3 regions of the Candidatus Pantoea symbiotica genome follow, and region 1 is predicted to be linked to each of the others. Evidence: predicted binding sites of a transcription regulator. Region 1 holds the regulator's gene; each other region holds the start of a gene.

Evidence for each region. The regulator PhoB, encoded in region 1, activates phosphate uptake and scavenging genes when phosphate is short. The targets are predictions, from matches to a motif close to CTGTCATAAAACTGNCNNAT.
Region 2: pstS (phosphate ABC transporter substrate-binding protein PstS) is a predicted target of PhoB. The motif match lies at 3,547-3,566, and genes of this name have one in related genera.
Region 3: pitA (inorganic phosphate transporter PitA) is a predicted target of PhoB. The motif match lies at 2,465-2,484, and genes of this name have one in related genera.

The regions. Positions count from the first base shown of each region.
Region 1 is NZ_JBSZHR010000002.1:756,963-762,031, reverse strand. Features, by position in the region: gene ACXIZX_RS04010 (PstS family phosphate ABC transporter substrate-binding protein) at 1-872, opposite strand, end outside; gene phoR (phosphate regulon sensor histidine kinase PhoR) at 1,399-2,709, opposite strand; gene phoB (phosphate response regulator transcription factor PhoB) at 2,730-3,419, opposite strand; gene sbcD (exonuclease subunit SbcD) at 3,617-4,822, shown strand; gene ACXIZX_RS03990 (SbcC/MukB-like Walker B domain-containing protein) at 4,819-5,069, shown strand, end outside.
Region 2 is NZ_JBSZHR010000002.1:3,992,509-3,997,577, reverse strand. Features, by position in the region: gene pstB (phosphate ABC transporter ATP-binding protein PstB) at 1-415, opposite strand, end outside; gene pstA (phosphate ABC transporter permease PstA) at 459-1,346, opposite strand; gene pstC (phosphate ABC transporter permease PstC) at 1,343-2,305, opposite strand; gene pstS (phosphate ABC transporter substrate-binding protein PstS) at 2,395-3,438, opposite strand; gene glmS (glutamine--fructose-6-phosphate transaminase (isomerizing)) at 3,614-5,069, opposite strand, start outside.
Region 3 is NZ_JBSZHR010000002.1:3,735,007-3,740,075, reverse strand. Features, by position in the region: gene uspA (universal stress protein UspA) at 1-3, opposite strand, end outside; gene uspB (universal stress protein UspB) at 421-756, shown strand; gene pitA (inorganic phosphate transporter PitA) at 814-2,313, opposite strand; gene ACXIZX_RS18050 (BaiN/RdsA family NAD(P)/FAD-dependent oxidoreductase) at 2,556-3,740, shown strand; gene ACXIZX_RS18045 (hypothetical protein) at 3,737-5,069, opposite strand, start outside.

The DNA of each region.
Region 1 (5,069 bases):
AAATAGCCAGCTTCGCTCACCCGACGCTGGCCTTGTGGCGACAACACCTGATGCAGAAAGGCATTCACCAGCGGCGGCAGTGGTTTGCCGGGCGCTTTGTTGACGTAAATATAAAGCGGGCGCGACCACGGATAGCGGCCGCTGCGAATGGATTCGGTATCCGGCATCACGCTGTCGCCGTTCGTCGTGACCACCGGCAGCATTTTCACGCCGCTGAGATGAAAGCCAAAACTGGCGTAACCGATGCTGTTAGGCGTGGCGGCAACGGCTTGCACTACCGCAGCGGAACCGGGGAATTCAGCGACGTCAGCACGGAAATCGCCTTTACACAGCGCCTGCTGCTTGAAGAAACCCCATGTGCCCGACGCCGAGTTACGTCCATAACGCTGGATGCTGCGCGTTGCCCATTGGCTGTCGCTCAAACCGAGATCGCCCCAGCGCTGCGGCACCTGCTGTCCGCCGCACAGGCGCGTAATGGAGTACAGCGCATCGAGTTGTTGCGGCGCGATGCGCGGCAGCGGATTGTCCTGATTGACCACCACCACCAGCGCATCCATCGCCACCGGCACCGCCAGCGGCGGATAGCCGTAACGCGCGATGAAAAGTTGACGTTCGTCGATCTGCATCGGGCGGCTCATCGCGCCAAGCTGGGCAGCACCGGCGGCCAGAGCGGTCGGTGCGGTAGACGATCCCGCCGCCTGCACCTGAACGTTCACGCCCGGCGACTGGCGGCTAAAATCCTCGCCCCACAAGGTCATCAGATAACCCAGCGTATCCGATCCGACGCTGCTCAGATTGCCGGTTAGCATGGTTTGCTGGCTGTGTGCCAAAGCAGAGCAAAGCAGCAAGAGGGAGATCAACAGCGATTTCATTGGCGATTCCGCAATTTAATGAGACGCCTATTCTGGAGCGGCGTGATTTATCGCGCAATAAATTGCGTAAAGGTTGTCAGTGAGGGGTGAATCGGTCGCCATAAATGGCAACCCTACGAAAATCCCGTAGGGTGCGCATTTATGCGCACCAGGTCGCCATGAATGGCGACCCTACGAGACTTGTAGCGATGGCGAGTCAAAATTATGCCTTGATGGTGCAGCGCGGGTGTTGAGGCGACATCCTAACTCGCTGAACGAATGAGGGATTCCAGGGCGAGCCGCATGGATGCGGCGAGAGGTGGCGCTGAGCAGGAGCGAATCGCCGCCGGTCCGTCAGGAATCGTGATTGAGTGAAGGTACCGCGCAGCGGCGGGTTGGGCTGGCGCAAGGCCCGGGAGTGCAGAGGGCGCGGCCAGGCGCTCTCTGCTCGGTCGCCGCACAAGGGTGCTGCAACTACCTCAGCTTAGGGCGAACGAAAGATGCTCTGTGCTTAACTGAGCGGCATCACGCAATGGATGTGCAAACCTTAATTAACCCGCTCTTGCAGAGCGCTAGCCACAATCAACCTTGGCGGCAGCAGGAAGCTGAAACAGGTTTCCTGATGCGGCACGCTGGTGATCTCGAGCCGCGCATTATGATGGCCCAGCGCATGTTTCACGATTGCCAGCCCCAAACCGCTGCCGCCGGTGGCACGTGAACGCGCTTTGTCCACGCGATAGAAACGTTCGGTAAGGCGCGGCAGATGCTGTTCGCTGATGCCCGGCCCGTCATCGCACACCTTAAACTGCGCGCCTTGTTTGGTACGCAGCCAACTGATGTCGATGCGCGTGCCATCCGGCGTGTGATTCACCGCGTTGTAGACCAGGTTGGAAATGGCGCTACGCAACTGCTCATCATTGCCGAACACTTTCAGATGCGGATCGGTATGGAAATGGATGGTGTGACGTCCCTGGCTCAGCGTTTCCGCTTCACGCTGCAACAGCAGCAGCATGCCCGGCACATCCACCGTCTCTTTCAGATCGATGGCTGGCGCCGCTTCGATACGCGACAAGGTCAGCAGCTGTTTCACCAGGCTGTCCATGCGGCGCGTTTGCTCTTGCATGGTGTGCAACGCCTTGCTGCGCGTGCGCTCGTTCATCACCGCGTCGTCCATCATTTCCAGATAGCCCTGCAACACCGTTAGCGGCGTGCGCAGTTCATGACTGACGTTGGCAAAGAAGTTGCGTCGCGCGCCTTCCAGCTGGTGCATTTGGGTGACATCACGCGCCACCATCAGCCACTGACCTTCGCTGTAAGGCATCACGCGGAATTCCATATGATGCTGATTATTGAGGATCTGCGTCAGCGGCGTATCAAACTTGCGCTGGCGGATATAGCGGGAGAATTCAGGATAACGCAGTAAATTGAGGATGTTCTGGCCATTATCTTCCGGCCAGCGCAAGCCAAGATGCTGCTGCGCCAAACCGTTGCACCAGAAAATGGTGCCCTCTTCGGTGGTCAGCACCACCGCATCCGGCAGCGATTCGGCACCGCTGCGGAAACGTTTGATCAGATTGCCCAACTCGCGGCGACGACGCCGGTTGCGTAACTGCATCTGATACAGGCCATAAAACAGCGGTTCCCAGCTGCCGCGTCCGGTGGGCGGCGTCATTGAACGATCGACCCACAGCCAGTGCGACAGACGCATTAAATTTCTGAAGTGCCAGAACATCACGCCGGTCACCGCAATCAGCAGCAGCCACGGCAGATATCCGAACAACAGACCCAACACCAGCGCAGGTAAACAGACCAGCGCCAGCTCGGTCAACAATCTCTTCCAGGAGAGTCGTTCCAGCACGGTAAAAACTCCGTTTACGTTTAGTAGCGGGCAGAGAAACGATACCCTGTTCCGCGAACGGTTTGAACCATGCGATCGTGGCCGGTCAATTCCAGCGCTTTACGTAAACGGCGAATATGCACATCGACGGTGCGATCTTCGACATACACATTGGTGCCCCAAACGTGGTTCAGCAGCTGTTCGCGGCTGTACACGCGTTCCGGGTGCGTCATAAAGAAGTGCAGCAGTTTGTACTCGGTCGGCCCCATCTCCAGCGGCGTGGTTTCTGACATCACGCGATGTGAGGAAGGATCAAGGCTCAGGCCCTGCATCTCGATCACCTCTTCCACCGCCATCGGTGAAATACGGCGCATCACCGCTTTGATACGCGCCATCAGCTCTTTGGGTGAGAATGGCTTGGTGATGTAATCATCCGCGCCCACTTCCAGACCGCGCACGCGATCCTCTTCTTCACCGCGCGCCGTCAGCATCATCACCGGGATGTCGCGCGTCATGGCTTCACGCTTCAAATGCTTAATAAACTGAATTCCGCTGCCGCCGGGCAACATCCAGTCCAGCAGAATCAAATCAGGCCAGGGTTCGATCAGCTTACCAATCGCGCTGTCATAATCTTCCGCCTCAATAGGCTGGTAATCATTCTGTTCCAGCACGAAACATAACATTTCACGGATGGGAGCTTCGTCTTCCACAACCAAAATGCGCTTAGCCATTGTAACTCCTGCTAGTGTGACAACGTGTCACTGGGATTTGCGGCGCCATTATGCGTCAGTTTTGTGACACTTTTATGAAAAAGCCGCCCTAAGATAGATAGATAAAAAACAGAAATGTGACAATAAAAATCTGCTTTTTTTCTTTGTGATCTTAAGTGGTTATAATTCGCCTTCGCTAAACAGAGCACGGAGCAAACATGCGCATCATTCACACCGCTGACTGGCATCTCGGTCAGTTCTTTTACAGCAAAAGTCGCGCGCGGGAACATCAGGCGTTTCTCGACTGGCTGCTGGATCAGATTGTGCAGCATCAGGTGGATGCGCTGATTATCGCTGGTGATCTGTTTGATACCGGTTCGCCGCCGAGCTACGCGCGTGAAATGTTTAACCGTTTTGTGGTGGCGCTGCAGCCAAGCGGCTGCCAATTGGTGGTGCTGGCGGGCAATCACGATTCGGTGGCGACGCTGAATGAATCGCGCGAGCTGCTGGCCTGCCTGAATACGCAGGTGATCACCAGCGCCACACCGCAGGCCGAGCAACAGGTGTTAACCCTGAAGCAGCGCGATGGCGCGCCGGGTGCGCTGCTGTGCGCCATTCCTTATTTGCGACCGCGCGACATTCTGCGCAGCCAGGCCGGCCAATCCGGCCGCGAGAAGCAGATCTCGCTGCTGGAGGCGATTGAGCAGCATTACCAACACTGCTTTGCCGCCGCGCAGTCAATGAACAGCGCGCTGCCGATTATCGCCACCGGCCATCTCACCACCGTTGGCGTCACTAAAAGCGATTCGGTACGTGACATCTATATTGGCACGTTGGATGCCTTCCCGGCGCAGGCGTTTCCACCAGCGGATTACATCGCGCTCGGTCACATCCATCGCGCCCAGCGCATCGCCAACAGCGAACATATTCGTTACAGCGGCTCACCAATTCCGCTCAGTTTTGATGAGCTTGGCCGCGAGAAAAGCGTCTTCCTGCTGGAATTTGGCGACAAGCTCAAGGAAGTGACGCCACTGACCATTCCGCACTTCCAGCCGATGCAGATGCTGAAAGGCTCGATGGCGGAAATTGAACATCAGCTGGCGCAGTTCAGCGAAAGCACCAGTGAGCTGCCAACCTGGCTGGATATTGAGATCACCACGCAGGAATATCTCAGCGATCTGCAGCGTCGCATTGAAGCGCTGACCGAAAATCTGCCGGTAGAAGTGCTGCTGGTGCGCCGCAGCCGCGAACAGCGGCAGCGCAGCCTCGAGCGGCTGGAGAACGAAACCCTGAGCGAATTAAAAGTGGAAGAAGTGTTTGCCCGCCGACTGGCGCAGGAAGATCAGCTAGATGCCGAGCAGGCCGAGCAGTTAACGCAGCTATTCCGCACCCAGCTTGCCGCGCTGGAGAATCCATCTGCATGAAAATATTGACGCTACGTTTTAAAAACCTCAATGCGCTGCGCGGCGAATGGTTTATCGATTTCCGCCGTGAGCCCTTTGCCAGCAACGGATTGTTTGCCATTACCGGCGCCACCGGCGCGGGCAAAACCACCTTACTCGATGCGATTTGTCTGGCGCTCTATCACCAAACGCCACGTCTCGGCACGCTGTCGCAAACCCAGAATGAGCTGATCACACGCGACACCGCCGAGTGTCTGGCAGAAGTGGA
Region 2 (5,069 bases), 3.2 Mb from region 1:
GTGCGGCTTTGGTCAGCGCCCACTGCACGCGCTCATCCATATCGGCACGCGACAGCTTTTCAAACAGACGCACGCCGAAGGCGATGTTGTCATAAATCGACATCGGGAACGGCGTTGGCTTCTGGAACACCATGCCAACGCGCGCGCGCAGCAGGGCGATATCCTGATTGGAAGCCAAAATGTTATCGCCATCCAGCAGGATGTCACCTTCTGCACGCTGCTCCGGATAGAGCGAGTACATTTTGTTGAAGGTGCGCAGCAAAGTGGATTTACCGCAGCCTGATGGGCCGATAAACGCGGTCACCTGGTTTTTGGTGATATCCAGGTTGATGTTTTTCAGCGCGTGAAACTTACCGTAATAGAAGTTCAGATTACGGACCTGAATTTTACCGGCTGATGAAGTCACGTTACTCATTCTCGTCTCTCATAAGCAGCGCCGCCGAAGCCGCGCCGGGAAATTAGTGTTTGCCCTTGGCGAAAACCACACGCGCCACAATGTTCAGCAGCAGCACGCACACGGTAATAATCAGCACACCTGCCCACGCCAGGCTTTGCCACTCGGCAAACGGGCTCATGGCGAATTTAAAGATGGTGACCGGCAGGTTCGCGATCGGCTGCATCATGTCGGTGCTCCAGAACTGGTTCGACAGCGCAGTAAACAGCAGCGGTGCGGTTTCACCGGCGATACGCGCCACGGCCAACAGCACACCGGTGATGATGCCGGAAACCGACGCTTTCAGCGTAATCGCCGAAATCATCTTCCACTTCGGCGTACCCAGCGCATAAGCCGCTTCACGCATGCTGTCGGGTACCAGACGCAGCATGTTTTCGGAGGTACGGATCACAATCGGAATTTGCAGCAGCGCCAGCGCCACTACGCCGGCCCAACCGGAGAAGTGCTGCATCTGCGCCACCACGATGGTGTAGACAAACAGGCCCACCACAATCGACGGTGCTGACAGCAGAATGTCGTTAATGAAGCGAATCACTTCCGCCAGCCAGTGTTTACGGCCATATTCCGCCAGATAAATCCCGGCCATGATGCCGAGCGGCGTTCCGACGATCGTCGACCAGAAAATCAGTAAACCACTGCCGACTAAGGCGTTTGCCAAACCACCGCCCGCGGTATTCGGCGGCGGGGTCGATTCGGTAAACAGCGACCAGCTCAAACCATCAACGCCGCGCGTAATGGTGGTGAACAGAATCCACACCAGCCAGAACAGACCGAATGCCATGGTCATCAGCGACAGCGTTAGAGCAATTTTGTTTTTGGTACTGCGCCACGCCTGCATTTTGCGGCGCGAGGCTTCCAGCTCAGCGCGAGCCTGAACTTCAATAGCGGTCATGAACGGGCTCCTTCACTCTTCGCCAGACGCAGGATCATCAGTTTGGAGATCGCCAGCACGATAAAGGTAATCACGAACAGGATCAGACCCAGTTCCATCAGTGCTGCCACGTGGACACCCGATTCCGCTTCGGCGAATTCGTTGGCGAGCGCGGAAGTGATGCTGTTGCCCGGCATAAACAGCGAGGCGCTGTCGAGCTGGTAGGTGTTACCGATGATAAAGGTCACCGCCATGGTTTCACCCAACGCGCGGCCCAGGCCGAGCATCACGCCGCCAATCACACCATTTTTGGTGAACGGCAGCACGATGCGCCAGATCACTTCCCACGTGGTGCAGCCGATGCCGTAAGCCGACTCTTTCATCATCACCGGCGTTTGTTCAAACACGTCGCGCATCACCGAGGCGATGTACGGAATGATCATGATGGCGAGAATCACGCCCGCCGCCAGAATACCGATACCGAATGCCGGGCCAGAGAACAGCGTGCCGACAATCGGGATATTCGACATCACGTTGCCCACCGGCGTCTGGAAATATTCGGCGAACAGCGGAGCGAAAACAAACAGGCCCCACATGCCGTAAACGATGCTGGGGATCGCCGCCAGCAACTCAATGGCGGTGCCCAGCGGGCGACGCAGCCAGCCTGGCGCCAGTTCCGTCAGGAACAGCGCGATACCGAAGCTCACCGGCACGGCAATGATCAAGGCAATAATCGAGGTGACGAGGGTGCCGTAAATCGGTACCAGCGCACCAAATTGTTCGTTTGGCGCATCCCAGGTTTTATTCCACAGGAAAGAGAAACCAAATTTTTGGATGCTTGGCCAGGAGGAGAAAATCAGGGAGACGATAATGCCGCCCATCAACAACAACACGATAAGCGCGGATAGCTTCACCAGCGCGCCGAAAATCATGTCGCCTTGTTTACCGGGGGCTTTGAACGTCGGCTTAGTGGCAGCCATAGAATTCTCTGTTCTCAGGGGGATGTCAGGGCGGCACGCAGGCCGCCCATTGGGGTTGGCCAACCATCTCGGCTGGCCAGGTAAATCTGTTACTGGTACAGCGCTTTACCGGAGCTATCTTTGATGTTCGCTTTCCACGCTGCACGAATCTGGTTAGCAACGCTTTCTGGCAGCGCGGCGTAATCCAGGTCGGTTGCGGTTTTGCTGCCACCTTTGTAAGCCCAGTCGAAGAACTTCAGCACTTCGCTACCTTTTTCCGCATTCGCCTGATCTTTGTAAATCAGGATGAAGGTGGTTGAGGTGATCGGCCATGCTGCGTTGCCTTTCTGGAAGGTCAGATCCTGAGCAAAGGTTTTGCTCCAGTCTGCGCCTTTCGCGGCATTAGCAAAGCTCTCTTCGCTTGGTGCGACCGCTTTACCGTCGGCATCAACCAGTTTGGTGTAGGTCAGGTTGTTCTGCTTGGCGTAAGCGTATTCCACATAGCCAATTGAACCCGGCAGACGCTGGACGAATGCAGCCACGCCGTCGTTACCTTTACCGCCCAGACCGGTCGGCCAGTTAACGGTGTTACCTTTACCGATTTTGCTGTTCCACTCTTCATTCACTTTCGCCAGGTAGCTGGTGAAGACGAATGAAGTACCGGAACCGTCAGCGCGGCGAACCACGTTGATGTTGGAATCTGGCAGTTTCACGCCTGGGTTCAGTTTAGTGATCGCCGGGTCGTTCCACTTTTTGATGGTACCGAGGTAGATGTCGCCCACGGTTTTACCGTCGAGAGTCAATTCACCTGATTTCACACCTGGGATGTTAACCGCCAGCACCACGCCACCGATCACGGTAGGGAACTGGAACAGGCCGTTTTTCTGCAGATCTTCTTCTTTCATTGGCGCATCAGACGCACCGAAATCGACGGTTTTAGCGATGATTTGCTTCACGCCGCCTGAAGAACCAATACCCTGATAGTTGATTTTGCTACCGGTGGCTTGCTGGTACTCGGCTGCCCACTTGGCATAAACCGGCGCCGGGAATGTCCCGCCTGCGCCCGTCAGATCGGTTGCTGCAAAAGCAGAGACCGCGCTTGCTGCGAAGGTGGCGGCGAGGATTCGGGCTACGGTGCTACGCATCAGTGTCATGTTCCCTCCAGGGGATTTAAAAAAATCAGGCTCAATGCCATTTTAGTAGGAGTCGTGATTGCTGCTGGAGGGAAAATAGGACAGTTTGATGACAGTGAAATGTACGAAATATGACAGTTATATGACAGCGTGCAGAAATGAAGCGGGCCCGCTGTGGGCCCACTCTTATAGCAGTTTATTCAACGGTAACCGATTTCGCCAGGTTACGTGGTTGGTCAACGTCGGTGCCTTTAATCAGCGCCACGTGATACGAGAGCAGCTGCAGCGGCACGGTGTAGAAGATCGGTGCAATCACCTCTTCTACATGCGGCAGAGAGATGATTTTCATGCCATCGCTGTCGCTGAAACCGGCATCCTGATCGGCAAACACGTACAGCAAACCGCCGCGCGCGCGTACCTCTTCAATGTTGGATTTCAGCTTCTCCAGCAGTTCGTTGTTCGGCGCGACCACGATCACTGGCATATCCGCATCAATCAGCGCCAGCGGGCCGTGCTTCAGCTCGCCCGCCGCGTAGGCTTCGGCGTGGATATAGGAGATCTCTTTCAGCTTCAGCGCGCCTTCCATAGCGATCGGATACTGATCGCCACGGCCAAGGAACAGCGCGTGATGTTTATCCGAGAAACCTTCGGCCAGGTTTTCGATCACTTTGTCCTGCGCCAGCATCTGCTCGATGCGGCTCGGCAAAGCCTGCAGCGCGTGCACAATCTCATGCTCGGTTTCGGCTTTCATGCCGTGCAGACGCCCGAGTTTCGCCACCAGCATCAGCAATACCGCCAGCTGCGTGGTGAAGGCTTTGGTCGAGGCAACGCCAATTTCGGTACCGGCTTTGGTCATCAGCGCCAAATCTGACTCGCGCACCAGCGATGAACCGGCCACGTTACAGATCGCCAGCGAACCGAGATAACCCAGCTCTTTTGACAGGCGCAACGCCGCCAGCGTATCGGCGGTTTCACCCGATTGTGACAGCGTGATCAGCAGGCTATTTTTACGCACTGCAGATTTGCGATAACGGAATTCCGAAGCGATTTCCACATCACAAGGCAGGTTGGCCAGCGACTCAAACCAGTAGCGCGACACCATGCCAGAGTTGTATGAAGTACCGCAGGCGATGATCTGAATATGCTCGACCTGGCTCAGCAGCTTCTCAGCATCCGGGCCCAGCTCGCTGAGATCGACTTCACCATGATTAAAACGCCCGGTGATGGTGTTTTTGATCGCGTTCGGCTGCTCGTAAATCTCTTTCTGCATGTAGTGACGATAGATGCCTTTGTCGCCGGCATCGTATTGCGCGGTCGATTCGATTTCGGCGCGCTTAGCCGTTTTACCGTCACGATCGATAATGGTGACTTCGCGGCGGGTGATCTCGGCAATATCGCCCTCTTCCAGATAGATGAAGCGACGCGTCACCGGCAGCAGTGCCAGCTGATCGGAAGCAATAAAGTTTTCACCCACGCCACGGCCAATCACCAGCGGGCTACCGGAACGCGCCGCCACCAGCAGCGAAGGATCGCGGCTGTCCATGATCACCATGCCATACGCACCGCGCAGCTGCGGAATGACGCGCAGCACCACTTCACGCAGCGTGCCGCCCTGCTTCTGCTCCCAATGCACCAGATGCGCCACCACTTCG
Region 3 (5,069 bases), 3.0 Mb from region 1:
CATGATAAAACTCCTTTCTCAAGATTCGGGGCAATCTTCCTGCTTTCACGGTAGGCGATTCCTTTGCGCGAGACGGCGATGAAGCGCCACCAACCAATTTTTCAGCCTTGCAGGCGGTTTTTGTTATGTCCTGAGTATAGCCAGAGTTGTTAACAAATGCTGCAAGCGAAAGTTCGCATGTGAGGAAGATCAAGCGTTATTGGCTTTTTCACTCGCCCTGAACGAAAATCATCGCTGGAAAAAAATTGAACAGATCTCCTACACTGAAAATAAGTGCCACTGCCGTATGAGTCGCGCACTCAGGTTCGCATAACAACAATGCAATCGACATCATTCAGTGGCTGGTTTATTTCCCGTGCGGCGTCTACAGCAATTCCCCGCTGCGTTCGACGTCGTTGTGGCTCCAGCCGGGAGGGGAACATGATCAGCACTATCGCGCTTTTTTGGGCTCTGTGTGTGGTTTGTCTGGTGAATATGGCGCGCTATTTCTCTTCTTTGCGCTCACTTTTGGCCGTTTTGCGCGGTTGCGATCCGCTGTTATATCAATATGTGGATGGCGCGGGTTTCTTCACGTCGCACGGGCAGCCGAGTAAGCAGGTGCGGCTGGTGCGCTATATCTGGGAGAAGCGCTATCACGATCATCATGACGACGAGTTCATTCGCCGCTGTGAGCGGGTGCGCGGGCAGTTTGTGCTGACCAGCGGGCTCTGTTTTTTGGTGGTGGTGAGTTTGATTGCGATGGCGATTTGGCAATGAAAACGGCAATAAAAAAGGGCGACATCGCTGTCGCCCTGGAATATTTCTGCGCTTTGCTTAGATCAGTTTCAGTGCAATCCAGTAGAGCGCACCTGACAGCAAAATACACACCGGCAAGGTGAACACCCACGCCATAGCGATATTTTTGATGGTGCGGCTCTGCAATCCACCGCCATCAACCAGCATGGTACCGGCCACCGACGATGACAGAATGTGCGTGGTCGAAACCGGCATACCGGTGTAACTGGCCACGCCAATCGATACTGCGGCTGTTACCTGCGCCGACATACCTTGCGCATAAGTCATGCCTTTCTTACCGATTTTCTCACCAATGGTGGTGGCAACACGACGCCAGCCAATCATGGTACCGATGCCCAGCGCCAGCGCCACAGCAACAATAATCCAGATCGGAGCGTACTCAACGGTGCCCAGCAAATCGCTTTTCAGCTTGTTGAGGAAGCGCTTATCTTCCGCGCTGGTTTCCGGCAGCTTGGCCACTTTATCCACGGTATCGGAAACGCACAGCAGCAGACGACGCATCTGGCTGCGTTGATCAACCGTCAGCTGATCGTAACTCTGCAGGTTGTTAAGCAGCAGCTGCGCACGATCGATTGCCTGCAGCGCACGGCTGCTGTCGCAATGGAACTCCTGCGGACCGCCAAGCGATTCATCCGGCGTTGGTACCACAGGCGGCGCCAGCTGCATCATGTGCGTCAGCGACTCGTTGTGCTGCTGATAATACTGCTCCAGATGATTGACTGCGTCACGGGTGCGGGTGATGTCATAACCTGACGCATTCAGGTTCACCACAAATCCCGCCGGCGCAACGCCGATCAGCACCAGCATAATCAGGCCGATGCCTTTCTGACCATCGTTAGCGCCGTGTGAGTAGCTCACGCCAATCGCGGAAACGATCAGGGCAATGCGCGTCCAGAACGGTGGCTTTTTCTTGCCATCAATCTTTTCACGGTCAGCAGGCGTCATGTGGATGCGGGAACGTTTGGTGGTTCCGCTCCAGTAGCGACGCAGGATAAAGATCAGACCGCCTGCAATCACCAGACCTACAATCGGTGAAAGAATCAGGGACATGAAGATATTGATGACTTTCGGCAGGTTGAGCGCGTCAACCACCGAGGTGCCGGTCATCAGGGCGTTGGTGAGACCAATACCGATGATAGCGCCAATCAATGTGTGAGAACTGGAGGCGGGCAAACCCAAATACCAGGTGCCGAGGTTCCAGATAATCGCGGCCAGCAGCATGGAGAAGACCATGGCGAGACCGTGGGCCGAACCGACATTCAACAGTAAATCGGTCGGAAGCATGTGAACGATGGCGTACGCCACGCTCAATCCACCAAGCAAAACACCTAAGAAGTTGAAAACACCCGCCATGACAACCGCCAGTTGCGCCCGCATCGCACGGGTATAAATGACAGTCGCGACCGCGTTAGCAGTGTCGTGAAAACCGTTGATTGCTTCGTAAAACAATACAAACAGCAGAGCAAGAATCAGTAACAGGCTGGTACTGAGGTCGAGACCAGCAAACAGATGTAGCATAAACGTTACGCCATTTTGGGAGGACATGAACGCGGCGCATTATCTGCGACAACGTGCGCGATATGAAAGAAAAATATAGCTCTTTATTGTCTTAAAATTGTAATGCAGCGTATAGATTTAGCTGAAAACGGCTAAAAATTAGTGAGTTACATTATGACACATTTACGGCATTTTTTTGAAGCTGGCGCTAAAAGCCGCAAATCCCTACAATCAGCGCCTTTCGGGCAAGGCGGATAAAAGCAGTGGAAAAGTTTGACGTTATCATTATTGGTGCAGGTGCAGCTGGCATGTTCTGCGCGGCGCAGGCGGGACAATTGGGTCGCCGCGTGCTGCTGCTGGATAACGGCAAAAAAGCCGGTCGCAAAATTTTGATGTCGGGCGGCGGTCGCTGCAACTTCACCAATATGCACACCGAACCGGCGGCCTACCTGTCGCACAATCCGCATTTCTGCAAATCGGCGCTGGCGCGTTACAACCAGTGGGATTTCATCGATCTGGTCAATCGTCACGGCATTGCGTATCACGAGAAAACGCTGGGACAATTATTCTGCGATGACTCCGCGCAGCAGATTGTCGATCTGCTGTTGAAAGAGTGTGATGCCGGTCAGGTGACGTTGCGCCTGCGCAGTGAAGTGCTGAGCGTCGAGCGCGACGACAGCGGCTATACCTTACAGCTGAACGGTACTTCGGTGCAGGCTGAAAAACTGGTGATCGCCAGCGGCGGGCTCTCGATGCCGGGCCTCGGCGCCACGCCGTTTGGCTACAAAGTGGCGGAACAGTTCGGCCTGAAAGTGTTCCCCACGCGCGCGGCTTTGGTGCCGTTCACCCTGCATAAACCACTGCTGGAACAGCTCAACACGCTGTCGGGCGTGGCGCTGCCAACCACCATCACCGCGCAGGATGGCACCTTATTTAAAGAGGCGATGCTGTTTACCCATCGCGGCTTATCGGGCCCTGCGGTGCTGCAAATCTCCAGCTACTGGCAGCCAGGTGAATTCGTCACCATTGATTTGTCACCCGCCACCTCGCTGGATGATTTCGTCAATGTGCAGCGCGAGGCGCATCCCAACCTCAGCCTGAAAAACAGCCTGGCGAAGATTCTGCCAAAACGTTTGGTGGAAGTGCTGCAGGAGCTGAAGCAGATTCCTGACGTCACACTGAAGCAGCTGAACAGCAAGCAGCAGGGCGAGCTGGTTAATACGCTGCATCAGTGGCGCGTACAGCCGAACGGTACCGAAGGCTATCGCACCGCCGAAGTGACGCTGGGCGGCGTTGACACTACCCAGCTGTCATCAAAAACCATGGAAGCGCGCGGTGTGCCGGGCTTGTTCTTTATCGGCGAAGTGGTGGATGTTACCGGCTGGCTGGGTGGCTACAACTTCCAGTGGGCGTGGAGTTCAGCCTGGGCGTGTGCGCAGGCGCTTTAGAAGGCAATCTTTACACCCAGTTGTGTCTGCCAGTTGCTGGCACCTTCCTGATTTAGGCGATGTTGCCACTTAAGCTGGCTATTAAGCTGAACATTCTTAGTCAGTTGCCAGCCAACGTTGCCGCTAAATTGCAGGTGCTTACCGCCTCGGCCAGTACGCAGATTATCTTTATCTACCGCAACATTGCCCGCATGGCCGTTGTACTGCATATAGCGTGTTTCAAGGCCAAATTTCAGGCTATCTGTCGGGCTGAAGTCATATTTCATACCGCCAGAGAACTGCAGCTGTTTTTGCTGCGAATAACCAATATGTAGATTGTCGTTGTCATGAATATCCTTGATGCGTGCCCATTGCATTGTGGTGCCCAACATCGGCGTGAACGCATGTGAACCTTCTTGCCAGCGCCAGCCAACATCCACACCTATATTAACGCTGCGGGCTTTTACCTGCGCCACTTTATCTTTTTCATCACTGCTTATATTGCCGCGATAGTGACCGAAGCTAATCGGCAGAGCCAGTTGCAGGCCATACTGTGGCTGCCAGCTCAACATCGCATTGATACCTTGAGTATCAACCTGCCCGTGGCTGTTGCCGTTGGACTGTGAAGGCTCCAGAGTGAAGTGACCTTTACTGATCGCCACACTCAGCGCCAGCTGTCGTTGCTCATCTTCCGTCAGTAATCCACGTAAGCCGATCAGCCAGCCATAGTAGTGGTTTTCACTTTGGTTGTGATTGGCTTCGCTGCGATAACGCTCATCAACGCTAAAACCCGAAATGAACAGGTTAGGGCGACCATCCCGGCCTGCAAGTTGTGCATCATAGATGAAGCGTGTTTGCAGATTTTCATCCATACCAAAGAGTGCGGCAGGCAGAGCGGCATAGGCTGGGATTTGTGGCTTAGGCCTTGGCACGACGGGCGGCGGTGGGGGAGGTGGATTGCCGTCGAGCACGGGGTCGATCAGATCCGGATCGGGTGGAAGCGGAGCAATCACTGAGCTCTGCAGCCGGTAAAACCAAAATAAATGGGGCCTGCTACCGGCAAGCTTTCCCTGAAAATGCGGACGGCTGGCCGCCGGATTGAAATCATCATACCAGCTGTTACGTGCGAAAAATTTCCCCACCATTTTTAAGCTGTCAGCGGCTGCATGTTTAGCGTTATGCAACAGCGAATCGGAATGGGGATGCTCGGATAAAGGCGCTGAAACCGCTTCGGTTGATGAGTGAGAAAGGGGGTTTACAGGAAGCGGTGGAGTGTCTGAAGAAAAGGGTTTTATCTCTTTAGCATATAACGGCTCGAAGCTACAAAGTGCACCGATAGCCAGCGTCAGC